Linked DNA regions of Piscinibacter sp. HJYY11. The protein of the gene in region 1 binds, or shares a complex with, the protein of each later gene. Links are inferred from orthologs where the notes say so. Each region holds a gene or a part of one and is shown on either strand. Other genes may lie near its edges.

Region 1 (14,405 bases):
GTGCATCGCCATAGACACCGGTGGTGCTCGCATACACGATGCGCCGCACCCGGCCCTGGCGAGCGAGCGCCTGCAGCAGCCGGGCCGTGCGTGTGTCGGCCTCGCCCTGCTGCGGCGGTGGCGCCAGATGCAGCACCGCATCGGCGAGGCCGGCCAGTCGCTGCAGGCTGGCCGCGTCGTCGAGGTTGCCCACCAGTGGCACCGCCCCGGCCGCCCGCAAGGCCGGGATGCGCGCGGCATTCGAGGTGAGTGCCAGCAGCCGGTAGCGCCCGCTCAGCAGGCGCAGCACCCGCATGCCGACGTCACCACAGCCCACGATGAGCAAGGTCGGGCGCCTGAAGGGTCGGGGAAGGGACATGGGCGAGCGGGCAAAATCGCAGGTCGTTCGACGAAGGGTTCAGAAGAGGTTATCCCATGACGTTCAAAGTGACCGTCCAGCCCAGCGGCGTGAGCTTCTCGGTGGACCGCGACGAGCCCATCCTGCTCGCCGCCATCCGCCAGGGCATCGGCCTGCCCTACGGCTGCCGAGACGGTGCCTGCGGTTCGTGCAAGTGCAAGCTGGTCGAAGGCCGCGTGATCCACGGCACGCACCAGGTCAAGGCCCTGAGCCCCGCGGAAGAGGAAGCCGGCTACACCCTCACCTGCCGCGCCGCCGCGCAGACCGACGTGGTGCTCGAAGCGCGCACGGTCGCCGGAGCCGGCGAATTCGCGGTGCGCAAGATGCCCTGCCGCGTGACCACCATCACCAAGCCCGCGCGCGATGTGGCGGTGATCCAGCTGCAACTGCCTGCCAACGACGCGCTGCAATACCGTGCCGGCCAGTACATCGAGTTCATCCTGAAGGACGGCGCCCGCCGCAGCTACAGCATGGCCAACGCGCCGAGCAGCCAGCGCGACAAGCCCGGCATCGAGCTGCACATCCGCCACATGCCCGGCGGCCTGTTCACCGACCATGTGTTCGGGGCGATGAAGGAAAGGGAGATCCTCCGCCTCGAAGGCCCGTTCGGCAGCTTCTTCCTGCGCGAAGACAGCGAGAAGCCCATCGTGCTGCTCGCGAGCGGCACCGGCTTCGCGCCGGTGAAGGCCATCATCGAGCACATGCAGGCCAAGGGCATCACCCGCCCTGCCGTGCTGTACTGGGGCTGCCGCAGCCTGGCCGACCTCTACATGCACGCCTGGTGCGTGGAAGCGGCCCGCGTGATGCCCAACCTGCGCTACGTGCCGGTGCTGTCGGACGCGAGGCCTGAGGACGGGTGGACTGGCCGCACCGGCTTCGTCCACCAGGCTGTGATGGCCGACCTGCCCGACCTGTCGGGCCACCAGGTGTATGCCTGCGGGGCGCCGGTCATGGTCGACTCCGCGCAGCGCGACTTCGTGGCGCACTGCAACCTGCCCCTCGACGAATTCTTTGCTGACAGCTTCACCTCCGAAGCCGACAAACATGGTGAATGAACCGACCCGCCGCCAGACCCTTGCGCTGATCGCCGCGAGCCTCTCGCTGCCTGCCTCAGCGCAGACCGCCAAGCCGCTCCGCCTCGTCGTGCCCTACCCGCCCGGCGGCCCGCTCGACATCGTGGCCCGCACGCTGGCCGACAAGGTGAAAGACACCCTCGGCACCGTGATCGTGGAAAACAAGCCCGGCGCCGGCGGCAACCTGGGCGCCGATCTCGTGGCCAAGTCGGCGCCCGACGGCCAGACCATCGTGATGGGCGCAGTCGCCACGCACGCGATCAACCCCTGGCTCTACACCCGCATGCCGTACGACGCGCTGCGCGACTTCACGCCGCTCACCGGCGTGGCGCAGGTGCCCAACGTGCTGGTGATGAACCCGCAGACCGCCGCACGCCTGAAGATCGCAAGCGTCGCCGACCTGGTGGCGTACGCGAAGGCCAACCCCGGGAAGCTCAACTACGGCTCGGGCGGCAACGGCAGCGCGGGTCACCTGGCGGGCGAGATGTTCAAGTCGCAGGCCGGCGTGTTCATGGTCCACATCCCCTATGCCGGCGGCAACCCGGCGCAACTGGCGCTGCTGTCGGGCGAAGTCGACCTCACCTTCGACAACCTTGCGAGCGCCTCGGCCAACATCAAGGCCGGCAAGCTGAAGGCCCTGGCCGTGACCACCGCGAAGCGCGCCAAGGCCACGCCCGAGCTGCCGGCCATCGCGGAGACGCTGGCGGGCTTCGACGTGAACACCTGGTTCGGCCTCTTCGGGCCGGCCGGCCTGCCGGCCGACCAGACGCAGCGGCTGAACAAGGCCTTCACGGAGGCGCTGGCCTCGCCGGAGCTCCAAGCCCGTCTCGCCACGCTGATGGCCGAGGCGATGCCCTTCACGCCGCAGCAGTTCGGCGAGTTCGTGAAGCGCGAGAACGCGAAGTACGAAAAGGTCGTGAAGGCCTCGGGCGCGAAGGTCGACTGACGACAAAAAGGCCGCGGCTCTTGCGAGCGCGGCCTTTCGATCAAGCAAGCCGGGAGGCTTACTTCTTGTTGAGCTCCTTCGACGCCGGCGTGCTGCCGCCGTCCACCCCCAGGCGGCCTCCGGTGCCCAGGCCGCCCTTGACCGTCTGCGCCTTGTAGTTGCGCAGCGACTTGACCATCTGGTTGAACGAGTCGGCAAACGCCGCCACGATCACCTTGCCTTGCGGGGTGTTGGAGTAGCCACCTCCACCACCGGCCAGCCCGGCGAGGAAGCCGCCACCGAAGAGGCCGAAGTCGAAGTTGCCCGCCGAGCCCTCGGCCGCGGCGATCTGCACGCTGGAGCGGTTGTCGATCAGGAGCAGCGTGGTCGCGGCTTCGTTGCGCTTCACGCTGCCCGCCACCACGCTCAGGGGCGCCAGGCGGCCGGTGAGCAGGCCTGCCGCAGCGCCGCCGGTGCGGCCCGAGAACTGGATGGACGGCTGCATGGTGTAGTCAGCTGCGACCATCTGGCCCTTCTGGAAATTGCTGCCCTGCCGCATTTCTCCGCTCGACTCAAGCTGGCGCTCTCGCATCATGTTGTTCATGGAGCGGCCACGCTCGACGATCACGAAGCAGTTGCTCTGCTGGATCATCAGGCGCAGCACCGGCACGGTGGAACCGAGGCTGTTGCGTCGCAGCTCGTAGTACCAGGGCGCCTGCGAATCCTCGTCGATGGCCACGGTGCCGAGCGTCTCGGCGCACTTCTCGAGCTGGCTGTTGTTGCCCTCGGTGGTGGAGCCGCCGGCCGAGCCGGACACCACGCCCTTGTTGCCGCCCATCGAAGGCATGGTCGAACCGCAGCCGCTGAGCACGGCCACCGCCGAAGCCGCGAGCGCGAATTGGGTGAGACGGGTGAGCGTTGCGTTCATCGAAAACCTTTCCACGGTGACACGCCCGACCGATGCCAGGCTGCGGGAAAGTATAGAAGTGCACCCCTCGCCAGAGAGGTGACTTTGGTCGCACCCGAGCGGGCGATTCGCCCGACTCGTCCTACTCGCCCAAGTAGGCCGCCCGCACCTTCGGGTCGCTCAGCAGGGCCGAGGCTTGACCGCTCATCGTGACCTCGCCCGACTCCATCACGTAGCCGCGGTTGGCCAGTTGCAGCGCACGGCTCGCGTTCTGCTCAACGAGGAGGATGGTGACGCCCTGCTTGGCGATGTCGGCCACCACCTCGAAGATCTTGTCGACCATGATGGGCGACAGGCCCATCGAGGGCTCGTCGAGCAGCAGCACCTTGGGACGTGCCATCAATGCCCGGCCCATCGCCAGCATCTGCTGCTCGCCGCCCGACATCGTGCCGGCCAGCTGGTTGCGGCGCTCCTTGAGACGCGGGAAGATGCCGAACACCTTGTCGATGTCGGCGTCGATCTCCTTGTCGTTACGCACGAAGGCGCCCATCAGCAGGTTCTCGGTGATGGACATGCGAGTGAAGGTGCCGCGGCCCTCGGGCACCATCACGAGGCCCTGCTTCACCAGGTCCCATGCGCCCTGGCCCTTGATGCTGCGGCCGAGGAATTCGATGTCGCCCGCACCCACCGGCTGCAGGCCGGTGATGGCCTTGAGCGTGGTGGTCTTGCCGGCGCCATTGGCACCGATCAGGCTCACGAGCTCGCCTTCGTTCACCTCGAACGACGCGCCCTTCACGGCCTGGATGCCGCCATAGGCCACTTTCAGGCCAGTCACTTTCAGAAGGGTCGTCATGGTCAGTGCGCCTTGTGGCCGGCGCCGAGGTAGGCCTCGATCACCTTTTCGTTTCTCTGGACGTCGGCGGGCGAGCCCTCGGCGATCTGCTTGCCGTAGTCGAGCACGGTCACGCGGTCGCACAGGCCCATCACCAGCTTCACGTCGTGCTCGATCAGCAGGATGGTGCGGCCATCCTTGCGGATGCGGTCGATCAGCTCGCGCAGCACCACCTTCTCGGTGGCGTTCATGCCGGCGGCGGGCTCGTCGAGCGCGATGAGCTTGGGGTCGGTGGCAAGTGCGCGGGCGATCTCCAGGCGGCGCTGGTCGCCGTAGCTCAGCGTGCGCGCCTTGAACTCGGCGTACTTGCCGATGCCCACGTAGTCGAGCAGCTCCTGCGCGCGTGTGGCGATGGCGCGTTCTTCGGCCTTGAAGCCGCCGGTGCGGAACACCGCACCGATCAGGCCCGAGGCGGTGCGCACGTGGCGGCCCACCATCACGTTCTCGAGCGCCGTCATGTCGGCGAAGAGGCGGATGTTCTGGAAGGTGCGGGCGATGCCGGCCTTGGCCACTTCGTGCACGGCGGTCGGCTTGTACGGCTGCCCGCCCAGCTTGAAGCTGCCGGAATCGGGCGTGTAGAGCCCGGTGATCACGTTGAAGAAGGTGGTCTTGCCCGCACCGTTGGGGCCGATCAGGCCATAGACCTGGCCCGGCTCGATGCGGATGCCCACGTCGCTCAGGGCCTGCAGGCCGCCAAATCGCTTGGAGACGTTGGCGACTTCGAGCACCGGGGTTGCGTTGGTCGTGCTGCTCATGACAGGGTCCCCTTCGGTGCCGGGTCCTGGTCAGGCGAGCCGGGCCGCATTCGCCCGTGCTCGGGCACCGGCCACAGCCCACGCGGCCGCGACAGCATGATCGCGATCATCGCGAGCGCGATCAGCAGCTGGCGCAGGATCGCAGCGTCGAGGCGGCCGTCGGTCATGCTTTGCAGCGGGTGGGCAACGTAGCGCAAGACCTCTGGGAGCGCGGCCAGCAGCAGCGCGCCGATGATCACGCCGGGAATGTGCCCGATGCCCCCGAGCACCACCATCGCGACGATCATCACCGACTCGTGCAGGCTGAACGACTCAGGCGACACGAAGCCCTGGAAGCTCGCGAACAGCACACCCGACACACCGCCGAAGGTCGCGCCCATGCCGAAGGCGAGCAGCTTCATGTTGCGGGTGTTGATGCCCATGGCCTTGGCGGCGATCTCGTCTTCGCGGATCGCCATCCACGCCCGGCCGATGCGCGACTGCTCGAGCCGGTGGCAGATGATCACGCTCACGATCACGAGCGCCAGGAACAGGTAGTAGTAGCCGGTGACCGAGGGGATCTCGATGCCGAAGAGGGTGTGCGACTTGCCGAAGTCGTAGCCCAGCACCTTGAACGAGTCGATCTGGCTCAGGCCCTTGGGGCCGTTGGTGATGTTGACCGGTGCGTCGAGGTTGGTGAGGAACACGCGGATGATCTCGCCGAAGCCGAGCGTGACGATCGCGAGGTAGTCGCCGCGCAGCTTGAGCGTAGGCGCACCCAGCACGACCCCGAACACCGCCGCCAAGAGCGCACCGAGCGGGATCACCAGCCATAGCGGCGTGTGCAACCCGTTGGGGAAGGCCGCTGCGAAGCCCGGAAACGTTTGCGACAGGTGCGGCGAGGCCAGCAGCCCCAGCATGTAGGCCCCGACCGCATAGAAGGCCACGTAGCCCAGGTCGAGCAGGCCGGCATAGCCCACCACGATGTTGAGGCCCAGCGCCAGCAGCACGTAGAGCAACGCGATGTCGATGATGCGCACCCACGCGTTGCCGAACTGCTGCGCGATCAGCGGGGTGATGGCCAGCAGCACGCCGGCGATGATGAAGGTGATGAGCTTGTTGTCTCGAAGGTTCATCGCTCGCTCCTCAAGCCCGGTCGGCCACACGCTCGCCGAGCAGGCCCTGCGGCCGCAACGTGAGCACGAGGATGAGCACGATGAAGGCGAAGATGTCCTGGTAATGGCTGCCCAGGATGCCGCCGGTCAGGTCGCCGATGTAGCCGGCGCCCATGGCTTCGATCAGGCCGAGCAGCACGCCGCCCACCATCGCACCGGCCAGGTTGCCGATGCCGCCGAACACCGCGGCGGTGAAGGCCTTGAGGCCCGGCAGGAAGCCCATCGAGTGCTGCACTGAGCCGTAGTTGGCCGCGTACATCACGCCGGCCAGCGCCGCGAGCGCCGCGCCGATGATGAAGGTGGCCGAGATCACCATGTCGGGACGCACTCCCATGAGGCCAGCGACCTTCGGGTTCTCGGCGGTGGCGCGCATCGCGCGGCCGAGCTTGGTGCGGTTGACGAGGTACATCAGGCCGGCGAGTGTGATCGCCGTGGTGATGAGGATGACGATCTGGATGGTGTTGATCACGGCGCCGCCGATTTCATACGGCTCGGCCGAGATGAGGATCGGATACGGCTTCGGGTTCGGCTTCCAGATGATCATCGCGAGCGTCTGCAAGAGGAGCGACATGCCCATCGCGGTGATCAGCGGCGCCAGGCGCGGCGCGGTGCGCAGTGGCCGGTACGCGATCTTCTCGATGCTGAAGTTGAGCACCGAGCACACGATGATCGCGGCGAGCAGCGAGATGAGCATCACCACCCAGCCTGGCCATCCGATGCCGATGAGCGCGGTGGCCACGGTCCAACTCGTGAGCGCGCCCACCATCAGCACCTCGCCATGCGCGAAGTTGATGAGGTTGATGATGCCGTAGACCATCGTGTAGCCGAGGGCCACCAGCGCATACACGCTGCCGAGCACCAGACCATTGATGATCTGCTGGATGAATGTATCCATCGAAGGAGTCTCCTGGGGAAGTCGAAAGCGGATCGTCTTGTGGACGCCGCCCCTGCCTGTAAGCAAAAAGCCCGCCGTCGTGTGGACGCCTGGGCTTTGTCTGATGTCTGGGCTGTGACGGGGGCGATTCTAGGGGGCCATCTGAGCGGCGCCTGCTGCGCGTTTCCCCGTACGGCAATCAGCGATTCTTGCGCTTGTCTCCCTCTGTCGCGCGCTCGCGTGCCTCGTCGTTGAGGCGCCTCAACTCCTGGAGTCGCTCCCTTATTTTGAGCTCCAGGCCGCGGTCGACAGGCTGGTAGAAGCGCTGCGGCGCAAGCTTGTCGGGCCAGTAGTTCTCACCGGCCGCAAAGCCTCCCGGCTCGTTGTGCGCATAGCGGTAGTCGCGCCCGTAGTCGAGATCCTTCATGAGCTTGGTCGGTGCGTTGCGCAGGTGCAGCGGCACCGCACGGGTGCCGTCCTTGGCGATGAAGGCCCGTACGGTGTTGTAGGCGGTGTAGACCGCGTTGGACTTGGGCGCCATCGCGAGAAAGACCACCGCCTGTGCGAGCGCCAGCTCGCCCTCGGGGCTGCCCAGGCGCTCGTAGGTCTCGGCTGCGTCGAGCGCCATGCGCAGCGCGCGCGGGTCGGCGAGGCCGATGTCTTCGCTCGCCATGCGGACCAGGCGGCGCGAGGCGTAGCGGGGATCCACGCCGCCATCGAGCATGCGCACGAACCAGTAGAGCGCAGCATCGGGGTCGCTGCCACGCACGGCCTTGTGCAAGGCCGAGATCGTGTCGTAGAACTGCTCGCCGCCTTTGTCATAGCGGCGCAGTTGCTCGCCCAGCGAGCGTTCGAGTTGCGCTTCGTCGATGGTGTCAGCCGTCTTGTCGGCCATGCGCACGAGGTTCTCGTAGGCGTTGAGCAGGCGGCGTGCGTCGCCGTCGGCATAGCCGATGAGGCGGTCGCGGGCGGCGTCGCTCAGTGGCGGCGCGGCCAGCAGCTCGCGGGCGCGCTGCAGCAGCTGGGTCATGTCGTCGTCGGTGAGCGACTTCAACACATGCACCGTCGCGCGCGAGAGCAAGGCCGAGTTGACTTCGAACGAAGGGTTCTCCGTCGTCGCACCGATGAAGGTGAAGAGGCCCGATTCGACGTGCGGCAGGAAGGCGTCCTGCTGGGCCTTGTTGAAGCGATGCACTTCGTCGACGAACACCACCGTGCGCTTGCCGGTGCCCTGCGCGACCTGCGCACGCTCGACAGCCTCGCGGATGTCTTTCACGCCGCCCAGCACCGCCGAGATCTGGATGAACTGGGCATCGAACCCATCGGTCATCAGCCGTGCGAGGGTCGTCTTGCCGACACCCGGCGGGCCCCAGAGGATCATCGAGTGAAGGCGCCCCGACTCGAACGCCACGCGCAGCGGCTTGCCTTCGCCCAGGAGGTGCTGCTGGCCGATCACTTCGGCCAGCGTCTTGGGCCGCAGGCGCTCGGCCAGCGGGGCCTGCGGCTCATCGTTTCCCAGGGGCAGCTGCAACGATTCCATCGGCGGATTGTCGCAGCGGGGACTTTGCCCCTGCGCTTCACTGCTCGATGACGTCGGCGCCCTTGGGCACGGTGAAGACGAAGGTCTCGGGCTTGACCGGCTCGTTGGCCACGAACTGGCTGAACTGCAGCAGCGAGCGCTGGTTGAACGCGTCGACCACCTCGATCGCGCTCAAGGTCTTGCCCTTGAACCCGACGCGCACGGACTTGAAGCTGCCGTCCTTCGCCTTGGGCGTGGCTTCGACCCAGTCCAGCCCATCCTTCGCCGGCTGAGCGGCGAGGTCGAAATCTTTTTCCAGCGAGCCACCGGCCAGCAGCGCGGCGGGTGTGGCACCGAGCGCCTGGCTGAACTTGCGCGAGCTGGCCTGGTTCAGGTCGGCGTCGTAGATCCACACCTTCTGGCCATCGGCCACGATGGTCTGCTCGAAGGGCTTGAGGTAGGTGAAGCGGAATCGGTTGGGGCGCGAGAACTCGAACTTGCCGCTCGAGGTCTTCTTCTTCGCGCCATCTGGAGAGGTGACGGTCTGCGTGAACTCGGCGCGGCCGGTCTTCACATCGCGCACGAAGTCCTTGAGCGTGTCGACCGCGGATTGCGCGTTGGCTGCCGCCGCAGCAAACATCAGCAAGGTCGAGAAAAGAATCTTCTTCATTCGCTGCGGGCCGGGACGATGATGTCGCGGTTGCCGTTGGTGGACATGGCACTTACGAGGCCGGATTTCTCCATTTGTTCCAGGAGTCTGGCTGCACGGTTGTAGCCGATGCGCAAATGGCGCTGAACGAGCGAGATCGACGCACGGCGGTGTTGCAGCACCACGGCCACGGCCTGGTCGTACATCGGATCGTTCTCGCCGCCGCCACCGCCCGGCATGTCGGCGGTGCTCACGTCACCTTCACCATCCAGCGTGCCGCCTTCGAGAATGCCTTCGATGTAGTTGGGCTCGCCTTGCTGCTTGAGGTAGTCGACCACGCGGTGCACTTCGTCGTCGCTCACGAAAGCGCCGTGCACGCGCACCGGCAGGCCGGTGCCCGACGCCATGTAGAGCATGTCGCCCATGCCCAGCAGCGCCTCGGCGCCCATCTGGTCGAGGATGGTGCGGCTGTCGATCTTGCTGCTGACCTGGAACGAGAGTCGGGTGGGAATATTGGCCTTGATGAGGCCGGTGATCACGTCGACGCTCGGGCGCTGCGTGGCGAGGATCAAGTGGATGCCGGCGGCGCGCGCCTTCTGCGCGAGGCGGGCGATCAGCTCTTCGATCTTCTTGCCGACCACCATCATCAGGTCGGCCAGCTCGTCGATTACCACCACGATGTGCGGCAGGCGCTCCAGCGGCTCGGGCTGCTCGGGCGTGAGGCTGAACGGATTCGGCATGGATTCGCCGCGCTCGGTGGCTTCGGCGATCTTCTTGTTGTAGCCGGCGAGGTTGCGCACGCCCAGCTTGCTCATCAGCTTGTAGCGGCGCTCCATCTCGCCCACACACCAGTTGAGCGCGTTGGCGGCCTGCTTCATGTCGGTGACCACAGGCGCCAGCAGGTGCGGGATGCCTTCGTACACGCTCATTTCCAGCATCTTCGGGTCGATGAGGATGAGGCGCACGTCGCGTGCTTCGGCCTTGTAGAGCAGCGACAGGATCATCGCGTTGATGCCGACCGACTTGCCCGAGCCGGTGGTGCCGGCCACGAGGCAGTGCGGCATCTTCGCCAGGTCGGCCACGACGGGCGCGCCGATGATGTCCTTGCCCAGGCCCATGGTGAGCTGCGAGGCGGCGTCGTTGTAGACCTGGGAGCCGAGGATCTCGGAGAGGCGGATGGTCTGGCGCTTGGCATTGGGCAGCTCCAGCGCCATGTAGTTCTTGCCCGGGATCACCTCGACGACGCGGATGCTCACGAGGCTCAGCGAGCGCGCGAGGTCCTTCGCGAGGTTGACGATCTGCGAGCCCTTCACGCCGGTGGCCGGCTCGATCTCGTAGCGCGTGATGACCGGGCCAGGGGAGGCGGCGACCACACGCACCTCGACGCCGAAGTCCTTCAGCTTCTTCTCGATGAGGCGCGAGGTCATCTCGAGCGTCTCGGGCGTCACCGTCTCCTGGCGACCGGGCGCCGCATCGAGCAGGTCGACCTGCGGCAGCTTGGTGTCGGCGAGCTCGGTGAAGAGTGGCTTCTGGCGCTCCTTGACCACGCGCTCGGACTTCGGCACCTCGATCACCGGCGTCTCGATGACGATCGGCACATGCTCTTCGTGCAGCTGGTGCTCGACGTCGACCACATGCTCGCGCTCGCGCACGGCACGTTCGCCGATGCGCTGGTCTTCGGCGCGCTCGATGCGCTCGACGCGTTTCTCGCGCAACGAATCGATCCACTGGCCGATGCCCTCGGCCGTGCGCAGCCACGAGAAGCGGAAAGCCAAGGCCAAGCCTGCCACCAGCACGGCGATCCACAGCACCCCGGAGCCGACGAATCCCAGCAGGCTCTGGCTGGCGCCCCCGAGCAGATAGCCCAGCACCCCGCCGGCATTGCCACCGGCCACCGAGGCCTCGAACCGGTAGAGGCGCGTCCATTCGAGCGCCGAGCTCGCGCTCATCAGCAACGCCACCCCGACCCAGAACATCCACAACGGCGGCTGGGGCCGCTGGCCCTGCAGCGGCTCGCCGCCGCGCAGCACGCGCGCCAGCGCACTCAGCCACGCGCGCAGGCTGATCAACATGCCCCACCAGGCCGAGTAGCCGAAGAGCACGAACGCGATGTCGGAGAAGCGTGCGCCCAGGGCGCCGACCTTGTTGAGCGGCACGGCATTGCTGCCGGACGTCGAGAAGGCCGCGTCGGCCGGGTTGTGGCTGGCAAGCGCGATCAGCGCCAGCAACCACAGCACACCACCGACGAGCACGCCGAAGCGCGCCCGCAGGCCGACGGGGGTGATGGGAGGAGCAGCGGGCGCCCCGTCGCGGGTGTAGGTGCCGGCAGCCGAGGCCGCCGAGCCGCCGTCAGGGCGTAGCGATCCGAGGGGAAACGTCATGCAGCCATTGTGGCCGATGCGGTGTGGCGACTCTGCCGAATCGCCCCACGCCGAAGGGCATGAGCGAAGCTCAGCCCGTCAGGCGTTCCTTGATGATGACCGAGCCGTTTTCCTGGGTCTCGACCATGCCGCGGTCTTCCAGGTCCTTCATCACGCGGCTCACCATCTCGCGCGAGGCGCCGACGATCTTGGCCATGTCTTGCCGCGACACCTTGTTGCGGATGATCTTCACGTCGCCGTCGTCTTCGGCCATGTCGAGCAGCGATCGGGCTACGCGGCCATAGACATCCAGCAGGGCCAGCGATTCGATCTGGCGGTCGGCGCTACGCAAGCGCGTGACCAGGCCGCGCATGATTGCGTAGGAGAGGCTCGAGTTCTCGGGCAGGCAGCGGGCGAATTCGGCGCGGCCGAGGATGAGCATGTCGGTCTGCACCTCGGCACGCACGGTGGCCGAGTGCGGCTCGTTGTCGATGAGGCTCATCTCGCCGACGTAGTTGCCAGGGTGCAGCACCGCGAGGATGACCTCACGGCCGCGGGAGTCGGAAGTCAGCACGCGGGCGCGGCCGGTGAGCAGGATGAACAGCGCGTTCGACTTCTTGCCATGCTCGACGATGATCTCGCCGCGACGGAAACGGCGCTTCACCACGCTGTCGGCGATGGCCGTGGCCTGCTCGTTGGTCAGCAGGGAAAACAGCGGCACGCGTCGGATCAAGTCCAGATTGGACAACATGGCCATCGGAGAACCTCCTTGTTGTGGAATGCGCAGCCCGAGAATTCAAGCGTGGAAAACTAACGTTTTCATAGCATATGCGCAATTGTCGCCATTACATGAATTGATGCCAGTCGGCGTCAACCCCATGTCAGACTGGCGCCCTATTGCCGTTTCCGTTCCCTGATCCGCCATGACACAGAACAACACCCAACACGCCCAGGTCCTGATCCTGGGCTCCGGCCCTGCGGGCTACACCGCGGCCATCTATGCCGCACGCGCCAACCTCAAGCCCATGCTGGTGACCGGCATCGCTCAAGGCGGGCAACTCATGACCACGACCGAAGTCGACAACTGGCCGGCCGACGTGATGGGGGTGCAAGGCCCGGAGTTGATGCAGCGTTTTCTGCAGCACGCCGAGCGTTTCAATACGCAGATCGTGTTCGACCACATCAACACCGTCGACTTCTCCAAGCGCCCGTTCACGCTCAAGGGCGACTCGGGCACCTACACCTGCGACGCCCTGATCATCGCCACGGGCGCCTCGGCCAAGTACCTGGGCCTGCCCTCGGAAGAGGCCTTCATGGGCCGGGGTGTGAGCGGCTGCGCCACCTGCGACGGCTTCTTCTACCGTGGGCAGGAGGTGTGCGTGGTGGGCGGCGGCAACACGGCCGTCGAAGAAGCCCTGTACCTGTCCAACATTGCGAGCAAGGTGCACCTGATTCACCGGCGCGACAAGTTCCGCGCCGAGGCCATCCTGATCGACAAGCTGATGGAGAAGGTCGCTGCCGGCAAGATGCAACTGCACCTGTGGCAGACGCTGGACGAAGTGCTGGGCGATGCGTCCGGCGTGACCGGCGTGCGCATCAAGAGCACCCAGGGCGGCACGACAAGCGACATCGACGTCAAGGGCTGCTTCATCGCCATCGGCCACCAGCCCAACACTGACATCTTCAAGGGTCAACTGGAAATGAAGGACGGCTACATCGTCACCCAGAGCGGACTGAACGGCATGGCCACGATGACCAGCGTGCCGGGGGTCTTTGCCGCAGGCGACGTCCAGGACCACATCTACCGTCAGGCCATCACCAGTGCGGGCACCGGCTGCATGGCCGCGCTGGACGCCCAGCGTTTCCTGGGGCATTGACAGGGGGCTGAGCGCCAGGGTAGGCAGGCAGAAAAAAGCGGGCTATACTCGCGGTCTTTGCCGAAACCAGCTGCGCATTTCCTGCACGGCCTCGGCTCCAGTCAAACAGATCACACGGAGAAGCGTCATGGCACGCGTCTGTCAAGTCACGGGCAAGGGCCCGATGGTGGGCAACAACGTTTCCCACGCCAACAATAAGACCAAGCGCCGGTTTCTGCCCAACCTGCAATACCGCCGGTTCTGGCTCGAGACCGAAAACCGCTGGGTGCGCCTGCGCATCTCCAATGCGGCCCTGCGCCTGATCGACAAGGTGGGCATCGAGCAAGTCGTCGCCGACCTGCGCGCCCGCGGCGAAATCTAAGTTAGGAGCCGATCATGGCAAAAGGTGGACGCGAAAAGATCAAGCTGGAATCGTCAGCCGGCACCGGTCACTTCTACACGACCGACAAGAACAAGAAGACCACGCCCGAGAAGATCGAAATCATGAAGTTCGATCCGAAGGCGCGCAAGCACGTGATGTACAAGGAAACGAAGCTGAAGTAATTCAGGCTCGCTTCAAACAGAAACCCGCTCCGGCGGGTTTTTTGTTGCCCCAAAAAAAGGAAGGGCCCGCCAAGCGGGCCCGCCGTCTTCTCTAGCCTACAGGCATCACGCGTGCGCCGCGCGCAGCTTCAGGGCGAACTCCTGCAGGGCGGCAATACCGCTCTCTTCCGCCTTCTTGCACCAGGCTTGCAGGTCGGCTACCAGCTGCTCGGCCGACACGTTGGTGCGGGTCCACAGCGAACGCAGTTCCTCGCGCATGGCCACCAGCTTGATCAGCGCTGGGCTCTGGTCTCGGGCGCTCTCGACCGCCGCCTTCACATGGCTCGGGATCTTGTCGGCATCGCGGTGCAACCAGCGGCGCGCCAGACGCATGTTGGCCAGCTTGGCGTGGCCAGCAGCACCTTCGGCCTTCAGGCGCTTGACCTCGCCCGCGCAAGCCACACGCAGGTTTCGGGCGTATTTCGCCATCACTTCATAGCG
Region 2 (14,634 bases), on another replicon or contig:
TCACGAACACCACCTTGGCTTCCAACCCCTTGGCGCCGTGCACGGTCAAGAGCTGCACGGCGTCGGGCTGCACCGGGGCCGCGGCCTTGAGCAGGCGGCGCTTCAGCGCGCGCACGAAGTTGTAGGGCGTGGCGTAGCGCGCGCCATCGAGCGTGAGCGCCTGGGCAAGCAGCGCGTCGATCGCGTTCAGCGCGGCCAGGCGCTGCTCGGGCGGCACGACGGCCGCCACGCGCTCGCGCACCTCGCCTTCGAACACGATGCGGTCGAGCAGGTCGTGCGGCGGCAGTTGCGCGGCAGCCTCGTGCCACGACGCGAGCAGGCGCGCGGCGCGGGCGAGCGACGGGCTCTGCATCTGCTGCAGGGCGGCCCACCAGTCGCCGGCGTGGTCGCGCGCAGCGAGCGAGAGCTGCACCAGCTCGTCGTCGCTCACGCCGAACACCGGGCTGCGCAACGCATGCGCGAGCGAGAGGCGGTGCTCGGGCGAGGCCAGCACGTCGAGCACGGCCACGAGGTCGCGCACCTCGGCGGCGTCCATCAGCGCGTGGTCTTCGGCGGCCGCGTATGGCAGGTGCAAGGCCTGCAGCTCGCGCGCCACCAGGCGCAGCGAGGCGCGCTTGCGGCACAGCACGAAAACCTCGCCCGGGCGCGTGCTGCCATCGGCCAGCAGCTCGTGGATGGCATGCGCGACATGCCGGGCTTCCTGCTCGCGCAGCTGCGTTTCGGGCTCGTGGCGCGGCACGGCGAGGCTGTCTCGCCAGAGCGAGGGTTGCGCCGGCGCGCCCTTCACCGGCTTCACCCGCAGCACCGGCGGCAAAGCGTAGACCCCCGCTGCGGGCAAGGCCTGCAGTTCGGTCGTGTGCGGGCGGAAGCCGTCGTACAGCGCTTCCCGTTCGGCCTGCTCGAACACCTGGTTCACCGCGTCGAGCACCTGTGGGGCGTTGCGCCGGGTGTGGTCACAGGCGAGCCAGTGGCCGTGCAGGCCGACGGTCACGAACTCGCGCGCGGCGCCGAACACCTTCGGTTCGGCACGCCGGAAGCGATAGATGCTCTGCTTGGGGTCGCCCACGATGAAGACACCCGGCGGCCGCTGTCCGCTCGCGCCGCCACCGGCACCGGCATAGGCGGAGAGCCAGCTGTGCAGCGCGTGCCACTGCAGCGGGCTGGTGTCCTGGAATTCGTCGATCAGCACGTGGCGGATGCGCATGTCCAGCCGCTCCTGCACCCAGCCCGAGAGACTGGCGTCGCGCAGCAGGGCGAGCGCGCAACGCTCGAGGTCGGCCATGTCGGCCAGGCCCCGCGTGCGCTTGTAGCCGGCCAGCTCGCGCAGCAGCACGCGCGAGAGGCGGACGAGCTGGAGGTGTTCCTGATGGGCCTCGTACTGCTGCACTTGCGCGAGCAGGGCTTCGAGCTCTGCCGAGAGCGTGGCCATCAGCGGCAGGTCACCCAGCTTCCGCGGCGTGCCTTTTTCGGTGAAGAGCGCTTTGCGCAGGCCCTGGAACATCGCCTGGCTTTCGGGCAGCGACATCGCGTCGATCACCCCGTTGGCGGCGGCCTGGGCCTTGGCGCCACCCTGCCCCAGGCCGCGCGCGAGCTCGCGCAGGTTGTCGCGCCAGGCCGCGCTCTTCAGGGCTTCGCAGGGATGCCCATCGCAATCAGGCGGCGGCATGCTGGCATCGAGCACGCCGGCGGCATCGGCCAGTTCCAGCTCGACACGTTTGTCGAGCGCCGCTTCGAGCCACTTGCGCAGCTGATCGCGGCCACGCCGCTGCACGAGCGCGGCATGGTCGGCGCGCAAGGCCGCGTCGGCCGCCACCACGCCGTGGAAGCGACGGAACACGGCGGCGCGGTGGTCGTCGAGCTCTTCCATCAACGTCATGCCGGGCGCGAGGCCGAGCTCGGCCAGCAGGTCCCGCGGTGCGGCCCGCAGGAGCTGCGAGAACCACGCGTGGAAGGTGCGGATCTCGACGCTGCGGCCATTCGCGAGCAGGGTTTCGTGCAGGCGGCCGAGAGCGGGGGCGAGCTGCTGCGCCTGTGCCGCGTCGAGGCCACGCAAACGCAGCTGCTGCGCGCGGGCGTCGTCGTCCATCGCATGCGCCGAGAAATCGCGCAGCCACTCGTGCAGGCGCTCGCGCATCTCTCCCGCGGCCTTGCGGGTGAAGGTGATGGCGAGGATCTCCTGCGGCTGCGCGCCCTCGAGCAGCGCGCGGAGGATGCGTGAGACGAGCATCCAGGTCTTGCCGGCGCCGGCGCAGGCTTCGACCACGACGCTGCGCTGCGGGTCGCAGGCGATGGCGTAGAAGGCCTCGCGCTCGATCAGCTGGCCGTCAGCGCGGTAGGCGGGTGTGTTCATTCGCCGCTCCAGTGGTCGCGCCGGCACAGGCCGCGGGCCTCGCAGAAATCGCAGGTGGGTGGCTCGCCCAGGGCAGGCATGCCTGCGCCGGCGCGGATGCGCGCGACGTCGACGCCGACACCTGCCACGAGCGCGTTGGCGCTGTCTTGCACGTCGGGGTGCGGGAAGGATTCGATCTTGCGGCCGAGCGCCAGGTAGCTCGCCTCGATGGGGTGCGCGGTCTCGGGTTGCACGAGCGCGGCGTAGAACGCGAGCTGCGTGTCTTCCAGCGGCTGGCGCAGCTTGTCCTTCAGGCCGGCGGCGCTGCCGGTCTTGTAGTCGATGAGCTCGAGGGCCGGGCCCGGCAGCCGGTCCATTCGGTCGATGCGGCCGTAGAGGCGGATCCCGTGCCATCCGGGTGGCGCGACCTCGCGCTCCTGCTCGCCCTGCCAGAAGCTGGCACCTTGCGCATCGCGCTCGTGGAGCCAGGCGATGTAGCGCGGCACGAGGTCGATGAAGCCGGCTTCGAAGGGCAGGAAATCGGCATCGTCGAGGCCCTGAAGTTGTTTCTCCTCCAGGGCGATGGCAAGCAGGCGAGCGGCTTCGAGCTCGACAGACGCGGGCTCGCCGCGCTCGGTGTGGAACCTGAGCAGCACGGCATGCAGCCAGTTGCCATAGTCACGCTGCTCGACCTCGTCATCCAACTCCTCCGCCTCGCGCGCGCGCAAAAGATACAGCGCGTAGAAGCGGTAAGGGCAGGCTCTCAGCGCCTCGCAGGCACTGGCCGACAGACGATCGGGCAGCAGCACGGCCGCGGCGGGGGCCGGCATCGTCACGGGCGTGGGGTCGAGCTGCACCGCCACCCGCGGGTCGACCCAGGGTTGCAGTGAACGGCCCATCGCGGCGAGCCTGAGCCCGAGTTGCTCCAGCAAGGGGCTCGGTGCGAGCGGCTCGGGTCCGTCGGCATGGCGATGGAAAAATGTCACCGGGGCACGGCTCACGGCATGGGCAAACACGAGCGCTTCCGCCTCGCGGCGCTGCTTCGCCGTGGGCACGCCGAGCGCCATGGCCTGGGCTTCGTTGAGCAAGGGGTGCGGGCCGGCGTCGACACCGAGGTGGTGGTCGTCGGCACCGGGAAACACCAACGCGGCGAAGGGCCGCAACATCAGCCGCGCCAGCGGCGTGACGATCACGCTGGCATCGGGTGCAGCGTCGGGGATGAAGGAGGCGTCTTCGAGCGCGGCGTCGACCCAGGTGCTGAAGTCGGCGAGGCTCATCGAAGTCTGTGCGGCCTGCGCCGACCAGCCGGCAGCGTCTTCGATGTGGAGCGTCTGCAGCACCTGCAGGCCGGCGTCGTCCGACAGCATGGGGTCGAGCACGCCGCTGTCGCACAAGGCGGCGCGAAGGATGCGCAGCCACTCGGACAGCGGCTGGCGTGTGGCGGGGAAGCTCTGCAGCACGGCCGTTGCACCGGCGAGCAGCGGGATCGCGGCACCGCGCAAACGCTCGGCATGGATGGCGCTGAGTTGCGTCCACCCTTCGCGGCGGCACGCCGACTCGATGTGCGCCACGGCAGCTTGCGGCCACGCGGTGGTCTTCAGCCAGTCGAGAAGGAGATCGGCCGAGGCCTTCGGCGCGGCAGCACGGAGCAAGGCCATCACTTGCGCTGCGGCGCGGGTGGTGGAGAGCTTCCAGCCGGTCTCGTCCTGCAAGCCCACGCCGTGCCGCTCGAGCAAGGCACGCACGCGGCGCATCAGCAGCCGGTCCTGCGCCACCAGCGCCACCGGCACCTCGCCGCGGCTCACGTGGTCCAGCACCTGGGCCGCGGCACACACGGCTTCGTGCTCGAAGCCTTCACAACGGGCCATCGCCAGTGTGGGCGCCACCGCGTCGAGCACCCGCGCATCAGCATCCAGCACGAGGCACGGCACATCTGCCGGCATGGCGGTCATCACGCTGTGCACGAGTGGATCCTCGCCACCAGCCTGCACGACCGCCCACGCACCCGGGCGACTGGCAAACAACACATCCGTCACCGGCGCCGGCGCAGATGCCGCCCACTCCAGGGCCACCCTCGCAAGCCCTCGTTCGATGGTCCCCACGCCCGCCACGGGCGCCATCAGCTCGCGACCGCGCCGCCAATGATCGGCACGCGCCGAAGGCGCGACCGCGGCGGCCGCCTTGAGCATGGCGTGAGCGGTCGTCACGACCGCGGACACGGCGTCGTCAAACACAAGCGGATCGCGCGACACCCACGACTGGCCGCGCAACAGGCGCGCTGCGTGCAAGCGGTCGGTCGCCGCGTCGAAACTGATGTGCCCTTCGCCGCCCCGTGGCGCCGGGCCCATCGATGTGGCCAAGGTCCGGGTGGTCTCCACCCGAGGCTGCCAACCACCGCGCAACGCAAAGGCCTTGCGCGCCGGCGCCAGCTGCTGGGCGAACGGCACGAGCACCACAAGCGAGCGCAATTCGAGCCCCCGCACGGCCGCCCAATCACTCAGCCGCGCTGCGATATCGGCCCATCCAGCGCCGGTTTCAAGAGGCTGCCGGGCTATCGCTGCCATAAAAACATCGAGACCGCACCAGGGGGAGGCAATAGGGGCTTTGTGTCAGAATCATTCCGCCTGGCCGCTCGCGACGAGCGGCCCCAGCCGAGGACAGGACAATGAGCAGTGAACTGATCAAACACACCACCGATGCATCGTTCGAGAGCGACGTGCTCCAGTCGAGCAAGCCGGTGCTGGTGGACTACTGGGCTGAATGGTGCGGCCCCTGCAAGATGATCGCGCCGATTCTCGACGAAGTCTCCAAGGATTACGACGGTCGCCTGCAAATCGCGAAGATGAACGTCGATGAGAACCGCGACGTGCCTGCGAAGTTTGGCATCCGCGGCATCCCCACGCTGATGCTGTTCAAGGGCGGCCAACTGGCTGCAACCAAGGTGGGTGCCTTGTCGAAAGCCCAGTTGACGGCGTTCCTCGACGGTCATCTATAATTCCGCCATCGCGTTGGCGCGGTCCGCTGGCTTCTGAGCCAGCACCGCGTCACCGCCAGAAGACTCCCGCCACCACGCCCGCTACGGCGCGTCGGTTCGGCCCCAAACTCCAAGTTCTCGCAGCGTTCCAGTAGCGCGCATTTCAGCGTTTCCACCGCGGCAGCACCGTGGTGTGCCAGGCGCAACGCCAGCCTGCAGCCAATCGGCGTTCTCACCCAGGGTCATCGCCCATGCACCTTTCCGAACTGAAAGCCCTCCACGTGTCCGCGCTCATCAAGATGGGCGAGGAGCTGGAGATCGAGAACGTCTCGCGCATGCGCAAGCAGGAGCTGATGTTCGCGATCATGAAGAAGCGCGCCAAGGCCGGCGAGCAGGTGTTCGGCGACGGCGTGCTCGAAGTGCTGCCCGACGGCTTCGGCTTCCTGCGCGCACCTGACACGAGCTACATGGCGTCTACCGACGACATCTACCTCTCGCCCAGCCAGATCCGCCGCTTCAACCTGCACACCGGCGACATGATCGAAGGCGAAGTGCGCGTGCCCAAGGACGGCGAGCGCTACTTCGCGCTGGTCAAGGTCGATCGCGTGAACGGCGTGACGCCCGAGGAGAGCAAGCACAAGATCATGTTCGAGAACCTGACGCCGCTCTTCCCGAAAGAGGCGTTCAAGCTCGAGCGTGAGATCAAGGGCGACGAGAACATCACGAGCCGCATCATCGACCTCATCGCCCCGCTCGGCAAAGGCCAGCGCGCGCTGCTGGTGGCGCCGCCCAAGAGCGGCAAGACGGTGATGATGCAGCACCTGGCGCATGCGATCGTCGCCAACCACCCCGACGTCTACCTCATCGTGCTGCTGGTCGACGAGCGCCCCGAAGAAGTGACCGAAATGCAGCGCACCGTGCGCGGCGAAGTCATCAGCTCCACCTTCGACGAGCCCGCTGCCCGCCACGTGCAGGTGGCCGAGATGGTGATCGAGCGCGCCAAGCGCTTGGTCGAGATGAAGAAGGACGTGGTCATTCTTCTGGACTCGATCACCCGCCTCGCCCGCGCCTACAACAACGTGCTCCCCTCGTCGGGCAAGGTGCTGACCGGTGGTGTCGACGCCAACGCCCTGCAGCGTCCGAAGCGCTTCTTCGGCGCGGCCCGCAACATCGAAGAAGGCGGCTCGCTGACCATCATCGGCACCGCGCTGGTCGACACCGGCAGCCGCATGGACGAAGTCATCTACGAAGAGTTCAAGGGCACCGGCAACTGCGAAATCCACCTGGACCGCCGCATGGCCGAGAAGCGGGTCTACCCGTCGATCCTTCTGAACAAGAGCGGCACACGGCGCGAGGAACTGCTGCTGAAGCCCGAGATCCTGCAGAAGACCTGGATCCTGCGAAAGCTGCTCTACCCGATGGACGAGATCGAGGCGATGGAATTCATCCTCGACAAGATGAAATCCACGAAGAACAACCTCGATTTCTTCGACATGATGCGCCGCGGCGGCTAAGCCGCTGGCATAATCGCGGGTTTTCCGCCATCCGGAAAGTGCGCCGAGCGGTTCGGCGTGGCTCCCGACCTTTACGCGAAGAGGTTCCCATGAAAGAAGGCATTCACCCGAACTACCGCGACGTCTGCTTCGTCGACCTGTCCAACGGTTTCAAGTTCGTGACGCGCTCGTGCGCCCAGACCAAAGAAACCATCAAGCTCGACGACGGCCGTGAAGTGCCGCTGTTCAAGCTGGAAACGACCAGCGAGTCCCACCCCTTCTACACAGGCACGCAAAAGAGCGTCGACTCCCTCGGCGGCCGCGTCGAGAAGTTCCGCAACAAGTTTGCGCACCTCAAGAAGTAAATCGGGCGCCGCTGGCACCCGCACGGAAAGGCAGCTTCGGCTGCCTTTTTTGTTGCCTGCGCCGGGCATGCACCCAAGTTGCTGCATCATCGCCGTCTGCCTCTGACGCCCAACATCAGCACCTCAGCTTGAACACCCCCAAGCCCGCCCTCGTCACCGAACGCGCCGCCAGCCGCCTGCCCCGGGTGGCGCTGATCCTGCTGTGTGCAGCCTATCTGCTGCCAGGCGTCTTTGGCCGGGACCCTTGGAAGAGCGCCGACATCTCCGCGTTCGGCTACATGGTCAACATCGCCCAGGGGCACACCAGTTGGCTCACGCCCACGGTCGGTGGCCTGCCAGCCGACGCCGCCCTGCTGCCTTACTGGCTGGGCGCGGTTTTCATCAAGCTGTCAGGCGGGCTCGTGGCGCCGGAGCTTGCTGCCCGTGTGCCCTTTGCGATCCTGCTCGGGCTCACCTTTCTGTGGACGTGGTACAGCACCTATCACCTCGCCCGCACGGACGCCGCCCAGCCGGTGCCGTTTGCCTTCGGCGGTGAGGCAAGCCCGGTGGACTATGCCCGCGCCATCGCCGACGGCGCGCTGCTCGCGCTGATCGCCAGCCTCGGCCTCCTGCAGTTGGGACACGAAACCACGCCGGAACTCGCCCAGCTCGCAAGCGTCGCCTTGTTTCTCTACGCGCTTGCCGCCTGTCCGTTCAGGCCGTGGCAAAGCCGTGTCGCAGCGCTCGTCGCCCTTCCGGTTCTCGCTGGCAGCGGTGCGCCGAGCATTGCGATGCTCCTGGCCGGCGCAGGCGCCGTGGCCTGCTGGTACTCGAGCTACGAGCCCGCCCGCCGCTTCACGACCTGGATCGTCTTGTCCGCGGCGCTGGCCGCCGTGGTGGCGCTATCGCTGCAGGCCTGGGCTTGGCGTGCGAACGGCTACGCGCACCCCAGCCAGCTCTTCAACGTGGCCCGATTGCTGGCGTGGTTCACATGGCCCGCCTGGCCGCTGGCCTTGTGGACGCTGTGGCGCTGGCGTTCCCACCTGCTGCACCGGCACATCGCCGTGCCCCTGGGCAGCGCCCTGGTGAGCCTGGTGGCGTGCGTGGCGATGGGCGGGTCGGATCGCGCCCTGATGCTCGCATTGCCCGCGTTGGCAGTCCTGGCCGCTTTTGCGCTGCCCACCTTGCACCGCGGCACCTCGTCCGCCATCGACTGGTTCTCCGTCTTCTTCTTCACCGCCTGGGTGATCGCGATCTGGGTGATCTACGCCTCGGTCTACACCGGCTTCCCGGCCAAACCGGCGGCCAACGTGATGAAGCTTGCTCCGGGCTTCGTGCCGAAGTTTTCGGCCTTCGCGCTGGCCGTCGCCGTGCTCGGCACCCTCGCCTGGTTGTGGCTGGTGCAATGGCGCACGGGTCGCAACCGCCACCCCCTGTGGAAGAGCATGGTGTTGCCGGCCAGCGGCGTGGCGGTGTGCTGGATGCTGGTGATGTCGCTCGGGCTGCCGCTCTTCGACTACGCCCGGAGCTACCGACCGCTCATCGTGCGCATCACCCAGCACGTGCCGCGCGATGCCTGCATCGCCGCGCCTGGCATGTCGCGCGCGCAGATTGCGGCGCTCGAGTACTTCGGCGACTACCGGGTCGAGGGCAACGCGATGGGCGATGCGACCCGCTGCGAGTTCCTGCTGCTGACCGAGACGGTCAACCGGCGTGCGCCGGCACCGGCAGGCTGGCTGCTGGTCGCTCGCGAACGCCGGCCGGTGGACAAGGATGAAGTCGTCGCGGTCTACCGCCGCAGCGGCGACGGCACCACCGCTCGTTAACGTGGCACCTTCTCAGCCACGGCCGAAGACTTCGTGTCCACGGACGCCGGCGAGTCCGGCACCCGCACGCGCGCTGCCGGAAAAACGAGGCTGAAACTCGAGCCCTTGCCGAGCTCGCTCTGCACATCGAGCTCGCCGCCATGCCGCTGCACCACGTGCTTGACGATGGACAGGCCCAAGCCCGTGCCGCCCGTTTCGCGAGACCGGCTACCGTCCACCCGGTAGAAGCGCTCCGTCAAGCGCGGGATGTGCTCGCGCGACACACCGATGCCGGTGTCGCTCACCGTGATCTCGCCCGAGCCGTCGTCGCGGCGCCTCCAGATCACCGCGATGCGCCCCCCTTCCGGCGTGTATCGCACCGCGTTGGTGACCAGGTTGCCAACCGCGCTCATCAACTCGCTCTCCAGGCCGGCGATCTGCGCATCGGTGTCTTCTGACACCGTGAACTGATGGCGCCCCATCGACAGCGACGCGCCATCGGCATGCGCCTGCCCGATCAGCTTGGCCACAGGCACCCAACGGTCGATCGGGGGGCGTGGCCCGCCTTCCAGCTGGGCCAGCGTCAGCAGGTCGCTCACCAGCGTCTGCATGCGCTGGGTCTGCTGTGACATCAGCGTGAGCACGCGGCGGCGCTCGACCTCGGTCAACGGCAGGTTGTTCATCGTCTCGATGAACCCTGCGAGCACGGTCAGCGGCGTGCGGATTTCATGCGACACGTTGGCCACGAAGTCGCGGCGCATCGCCTCGGAGCGCTCGCGCTCGGTGACGTCTTGCGAGAGCACGAGTTTCAGGCCGTCGCCATAGCTGCGAACCAGCACCGACAGCGTCCCCCGGCCGCGCGGATCGGGGATCAGCAGGGTCTCGCCATACACGCCGGCCTGCAGATGCGCGACGAAGACCGGCGCCCGCACGAGGTTGGTCATGCGTTGGCGCTTGTCGCGCTCCGGGTCGAGGCCGAAGTGGTTGGCGGCCATGGCGTTGCACCAGGTGATCTGGTCGGCCTCGTCGAGCAGCAGCACGCCATTGGGTGACGCCTCCATCGCCGAGATGAACTGCGCCAGCCGCATCTGCTCGGTCTGCATGCTCTTCTCGCGCAGGCGGATCGAGCGCTCGACGCGGTAACCGATCTCGCCCCAGAAGCCGGTGTCACGCGGCGCTTGCCCCTCCTGGCTGCCGCTGAGCCAGCGCGTGAGCCGGTAGCCGCGCAAGGTGTCGGCCAGCACCACGAGGCACGCACCGACGGCACCGCCGATCACCGCTCCCACCACCGGCACATGGGCCGCGTGGCCCGCGAGATAGCCGACAAAGCCACCCAGGGCCACGGCAACCACCGCGACCACGAGCCTCGTCAGCAGCCAGTCCACGCGATACCCGATGCGTCAGGCAGACAGTGTCTGCACCTGTTGCGTCAGCCGGTAGCCGGCACCGCGCACGGTCTCGATCATGTGCGCGCATTGCACCGGCGTGAGGGCTTCGCGCAGGCGCTTCACGTGCACGTCGACCGTGCGCTCTTCGATGAACACATGGTCGCCCCACACACGGTCGAGCAGCTGCGAGCGGCTGTGCACGCGCTCCGGGTGCGTCATGAAGAAATGCAGCAGGCGAAATTCGGTCGGGCCGAGGCGCACTTCCTGCCCCTCGCGCGACACGCGGCGCGTGGCCGGGTCGAGCTTCAGCAGGCCGATCTCCACCGCCGAATCGAGCGCCTCCGGCGCCTTGCGGCGCAGCACGGCGCGGATGCGCGCCATCAGCTCGTGCGTCGAGAACGGCTTGGTGAGGTAGTCGTCAGCCCCGGCATCGAGGCCCGAGATCTTGTCCGCTTCTTCGGCGCGCGCCGTGAGCATGATGATCGGCAGGTCACGCGTGCGCGGCTGCGAGCGCCAGCGCTTGGCCAGTTGCAGGCCCGACTGGCCGGGCAGCATCCAGTCGAGCACCACCAGGTCGGGCAGCACCCGGTCGACCTGCTGCTGGGCGTCATCTGCCGTCGCAGCGATCACGACTTCATAGCCTGCGTGGCGCAGGTTGATCGACATCAGTTCGGCGATTGCCGATTCGTCTTCAACCACCAGGACCTGGCTCATGCTTGTACTCCGATCACTTGACCATCGACTCCACGGTTTCGACCGAGTTGTGCCGCACGTCGGTGCCTTTCACGATGTAGATGATGACCTCGGCGAGGTTCTTCGCGTGATCCCCCACCCGCTCGATGGCCTTGGCCACGAAGACGAGGTCAATGCTGGCCGAAATGGTGCGCGGGTCCTCCATCATGTAGGTGATGAGCTTGCGCATCAGGCCATCGAACTCCTGGTCGATCTGGTCGTCCTGCTTCAGCACTTCGACCGCCTTGGCGGTGTCGAGCCTGGCAAACGCGTCGAGCGCCTTGCGGAGTTGGGCGATGGCGAGTTCTGCCTCGTAGGCAAGGTCGTTCACCGGCAGGCGCAGTCGGCTCGACACCCCGGTGTTGATGAGCCGCTGCACCGTGCGTGCCACCCGTGCCGCTTCGTCACCCACGCGCTCGAGGTTGGCGATCGTCTTCGAGATCGCGATCAGGAGGCGCAGGTCGCGCGCCGTCGGCTGGCGGCGGGCGATGATGGTCGACAGATCGCGGTCGATCTCCACTTCCATCGTGTTCACGCGCTCTTCGCTGCGCAGCACGTCGGTGGCGACATCGCCGCTGAAGTTGGTCAGCGCATAGACCGCCTGCGCCACCTGGGACTCGACCAGCCCGCCCATTTCGAGCACGCGGTTCGAGATGCCACTGAGTTCGCTGTCGAACTGGGTCGAGAGGTGTTTTTCGCTCATCGCTGCGTCCTCGCCTTGTGGATCATCAGCCGAAACGGCCGGTGATGTAGTCCTCGGTGTCTTTCTTCTTCGGCTTCATGAAGAGCTCGGAGGTCGGCCCGAACTCGATCAGGTCGCCGAGGTACATGTACGCCGTGTAGTCGGAGCAGCGAGCCGCCTGCTGCATGTTGTGGGTCACGATGACGACGGTGTAGTCGCTCTTCAGTTCGTGGATCAGCTCTTCGATCTTGCCGGTGGAGATGGGGTCGAGCGCCGAGCACGGCTCGTCGAGCAGCAGCACTTCGGGCTTGATCGCGATGCCGCGGGCGATGCACAGGCGTTGCTGCTGGCCACCCGAGAGGCCGGAGCCGCTCTGGTCGAGCTTGTCGCGCACCTCGTTCCACAGCGCCGCCTTCTTCAGCGCCCATTCCACGCGCTCGTCCATTTCGACGCGCGGCAGGTTCTCGAACAGGCGCACGCCGAAGGCGATGTTGTCGTAGATTGACATCGGGAACGGCGTGGGCTTCTGGAACACCATGCCGATCTTGGCGCGGATCAGCGACACGTCGTGCTTGGAGGTGAGGATGTTCTCGCCATCGATCGAGATCTCGCCCTCGGCGCGCTGCTCGGGGTAGAGCTCGTACATGCGGTTGAAGGTGCGCAGCAGCGTCGACTTGCCGCAACCCGACGGGCCGATGAAGGCAGTCACCTTCTTCTCGGGGATGTCGAGGTTGATGTGCTTGAGCGCGTGGAACGAGCCGTAGTAGAAGTTGAGGTCGCGCACGGCAAGCTTCGGCTTTTCGGTCACGAGGCCTTCGACTTTGATGTCCATGTGATCCCGCTTTCGGATTCAGTGTTTGTTGCGCAGGAAGACCCGCGCCACGATGTTGAGCGCCAGCACGCCGAGCGTGATGAGGAAAACCCCCGCCCAGGCGAGCTTCTGCCAGTTCTCGTAGGGGCTCATCGCGAACTTGAAGATGGTCACCGGCAGGTTGGCCATCGGGGCGCCGAGGTTGGTCGACCAGAACTGGTTCGACAGCGCGGTGAAAAGCAGCGGCGCCGTCTCGCCCGCGATGCGCGCAAAGGCCAGCAGCATACCGGTGATCACGCCGGCGCGGGCGGCCTTGAGCGTGACGCTCGAGATCACCTTCCACTTCGGCGTGCCCAGCGCGTACGCCGCTTCGCGCAGCGCGTTCGGGATCAGCGTGAGCATGTTCTCCGTCGTGCGGATGACCACCGGGATCACGATCAGCGCCAAAGCCAGGATGCCGGCGTAGCCCGAGTAGGTCTTCATGCGCGACACCACCACCGCGTAGATGAAGAGGCCGATCACGATCGACGGGGCCGAGAGCAGGATGTCGTTGATGAAGCGCGTGACGCTGCCGAGCCAGGTCTTCTGGCCGTACTCGGCCAGGTAAACGCCCGCCATGACGCCGATGGGCGTGCCCACGCAGGTGGCCAGCACCACCATCATCAGCGAGCCCATGAGCGCATTCGCCAGGCCGCCGGTCTCGGCGAGCGGCGCCGGCGTCATTTCGGTGAAGACCGACCAGGCGAGGCCGCCGAAGCCGAGGCGCACCGTCTCGACCAGGATCCAGATCAGCCAGAAGAGGCCGAAGGCCATGGCCGCCAGCGAGAGCGTGAGTGCCACCGCGTTGATGCGCTTGCGCCCGCGGTGCTTGGCCAGGCGATCGCTGGAGATGAGAGTGCTCATGTGCGTGTTCCTTCGCCCTTCTTCAGCTGCGCGAGCAGCAGCTTGGACAGCGACAGCACCACGAAGGTGATGAAGAAGAGCACCAGCGCCAGGTACAGCAGCGATGCCTGGTGCAGGCCCTCGCCGGCTTCGGCAAACTCGTTCGCCAGCACGGAGGCAATGCTGTTGGCTGCCTCGAAGAGCGAGGGGCCCGCGAGCTGGTTGGCATTGCCGATCACGAAGGTGACGGCCATGGTTTCGCCGAGCGCGCGGCCGAGGCCGAGCATGATGCCGCCGATGACGCCGGTCTTCGTGTACGGCAGCACCACCTTGAAGACCACCTCCCAGGTGGTGGCACCCAGCCCGTAGGCCGACTCCTTCAGCATCGCCGGCGTGACCTCGAACACGTCGCGCATCACCGAAGCGATGAAGGGAATGATCATGATGGCGAGGATGATTCCCGCCGACAGGATGCCGATGCCCACCGGCGCGCCCGAGACCAGGTCCTTCAGGAAGGGCGTGTTGCCGAAGAGCGATTGCAGCGGCTGCTGCACGTAGGTCGACAGCACGGGGCTGAACACCAGCAGACCCCACATGCCGTAGACGATCGACGGCACGGCGGCCAGCAGCTCGATGGCCGTGCCGAGCGGGCGACGCAGCCAGCCCGGCGACAGTTCGGTCAGGAAAAGCGCAATCCCGAAGCTCACCGGAACCGCGATGACCAGCGCGATCAGCGAGGTCATCAGCGTGCCGTAGATCATCACCAGGCCGCCGTACTTGTCCTGGACAGGGTCCCAGTCACTGCTGAAGAGGAAGCCGAGGCCGTACTCCTTGATCGCCGGCATGGCGCCGATCAGCAGCGAGAAGATGATGCCGGCCAGCAGCAGCAGGGTCAGGATGGCGGCGCCATGCGCCAGCACCGAGAACACGGTGTCGGCCCAGGGCATGATCCGCCGGCGGGCCGGCGGTCGCCCCATGGGGTCGGAGCGGTCCATCTTGTCCGGGTCGTAGTGAGATGCGGGGAGTGTAGCGGCCACGGTCCCTCCGTCATGAAAGCGGCGCGCCCTCCCGGGCCGCGCCGCAGCGTCCTGCTTGCTTGGGATCGGTCAGAGACCGGCGACCTGCTTGCCGCCGGCGTCCTTGATCTGCGACCACTGCTTGCGGACCAGGCTCTTCACCGAATCCGGCAGTGCC

The links.
Region 2: the proteins of trxB (region 1) and trxA are in contact, whole or in part, in a crystal structure (PDB 1F6M), measured with the Escherichia coli proteins. The link is inferred for Piscinibacter sp. HJYY11 from one-to-one orthologs.

Annotation. Positions count from the first base shown.
Region 1 is NZ_JAERQZ010000001.1:1,892,943-1,907,347, forward strand. Bases 11,660-14,405 are described here. They hold trxB (thioredoxin-disulfide reductase), read left to right. Parts: upstream 11,660-12,428; coding sequence 12,429-13,382; downstream 13,383-14,405. Other genes in these bases: JI745_RS08630 (Crp/Fnr family transcriptional regulator), read right to left, coding at 11,660-12,262; rpmB (50S ribosomal protein L28), read left to right, coding at 13,510-13,743; rpmG (50S ribosomal protein L33), read left to right, coding at 13,758-13,925; JI745_RS08650 (fatty acid desaturase), read right to left, coding at 14,031-14,405. Outside these bases: JI745_RS08575 (SDR family oxidoreductase), read right to left, coding at 1-358; JI745_RS08580 (CDP-6-deoxy-delta-3,4-glucoseen reductase), read left to right, coding at 415-1,452; JI745_RS08585 (tripartite tricarboxylate transporter substrate binding protein), read left to right, coding at 1,442-2,416; JI745_RS08590 (CsgG/HfaB family protein), read right to left, coding at 2,475-3,323; JI745_RS08595 (ABC transporter ATP-binding protein), read right to left, coding at 3,445-4,155; JI745_RS08600 (ABC transporter ATP-binding protein), read right to left, coding at 4,158-4,949; JI745_RS08605 (branched-chain amino acid ABC transporter permease), read right to left, coding at 4,946-6,064; JI745_RS08610 (branched-chain amino acid ABC transporter permease), read right to left, coding at 6,075-6,998; JI745_RS08615 (replication-associated recombination protein A), read right to left, coding at 7,177-8,517; outer membrane lipoprotein chaperone LolA, read right to left, coding at 8,555-9,166; JI745_RS08625 (DNA translocase FtsK), read right to left, coding at 9,163-11,526; more of JI745_RS08630, read right to left, coding at 11,597-11,659.
Region 2 is NZ_JAERQZ010000002.1:430,013-444,646, reverse strand. Bases 3,685-6,659 are described here. They hold trxA (thioredoxin TrxA), read left to right. Parts: upstream 3,685-4,994; coding sequence 4,995-5,324; downstream 5,325-6,659. Other genes in these bases: rho (transcription termination factor Rho), read left to right, coding at 5,555-6,659; JI745_RS26855 (PD-(D/E)XK nuclease family protein), read right to left, coding at 3,685-4,812. Also shown: JI745_RS25640 (exodeoxyribonuclease V subunit beta), read right to left, coding at 1-2,350; more of JI745_RS26855, read right to left, coding at 2,347-3,684; more of rho, read left to right, coding at 6,660-6,817; JI745_RS25620 (type B 50S ribosomal protein L31), read left to right, coding at 6,907-7,161; JI745_RS25615 (hypothetical protein), read left to right, coding at 7,290-8,966; phosphate regulon sensor histidine kinase PhoR, read right to left, coding at 8,963-10,330; phosphate regulon transcriptional regulator PhoB, read right to left, coding at 10,346-11,047; phosphate signaling complex protein PhoU, read right to left, coding at 11,061-11,768; phosphate ABC transporter ATP-binding protein PstB, read right to left, coding at 11,794-12,579; phosphate ABC transporter permease PstA, read right to left, coding at 12,598-13,461; phosphate ABC transporter permease subunit PstC, read right to left, coding at 13,458-14,435; phosphate ABC transporter substrate-binding protein PstS, read right to left, coding at 14,547-14,634. UniProt on the Escherichia coli protein: Participates in various redox reactions through the reversible oxidation of its active center dithiol to a disulfide and catalyzes dithiol-disulfide exchange reactions.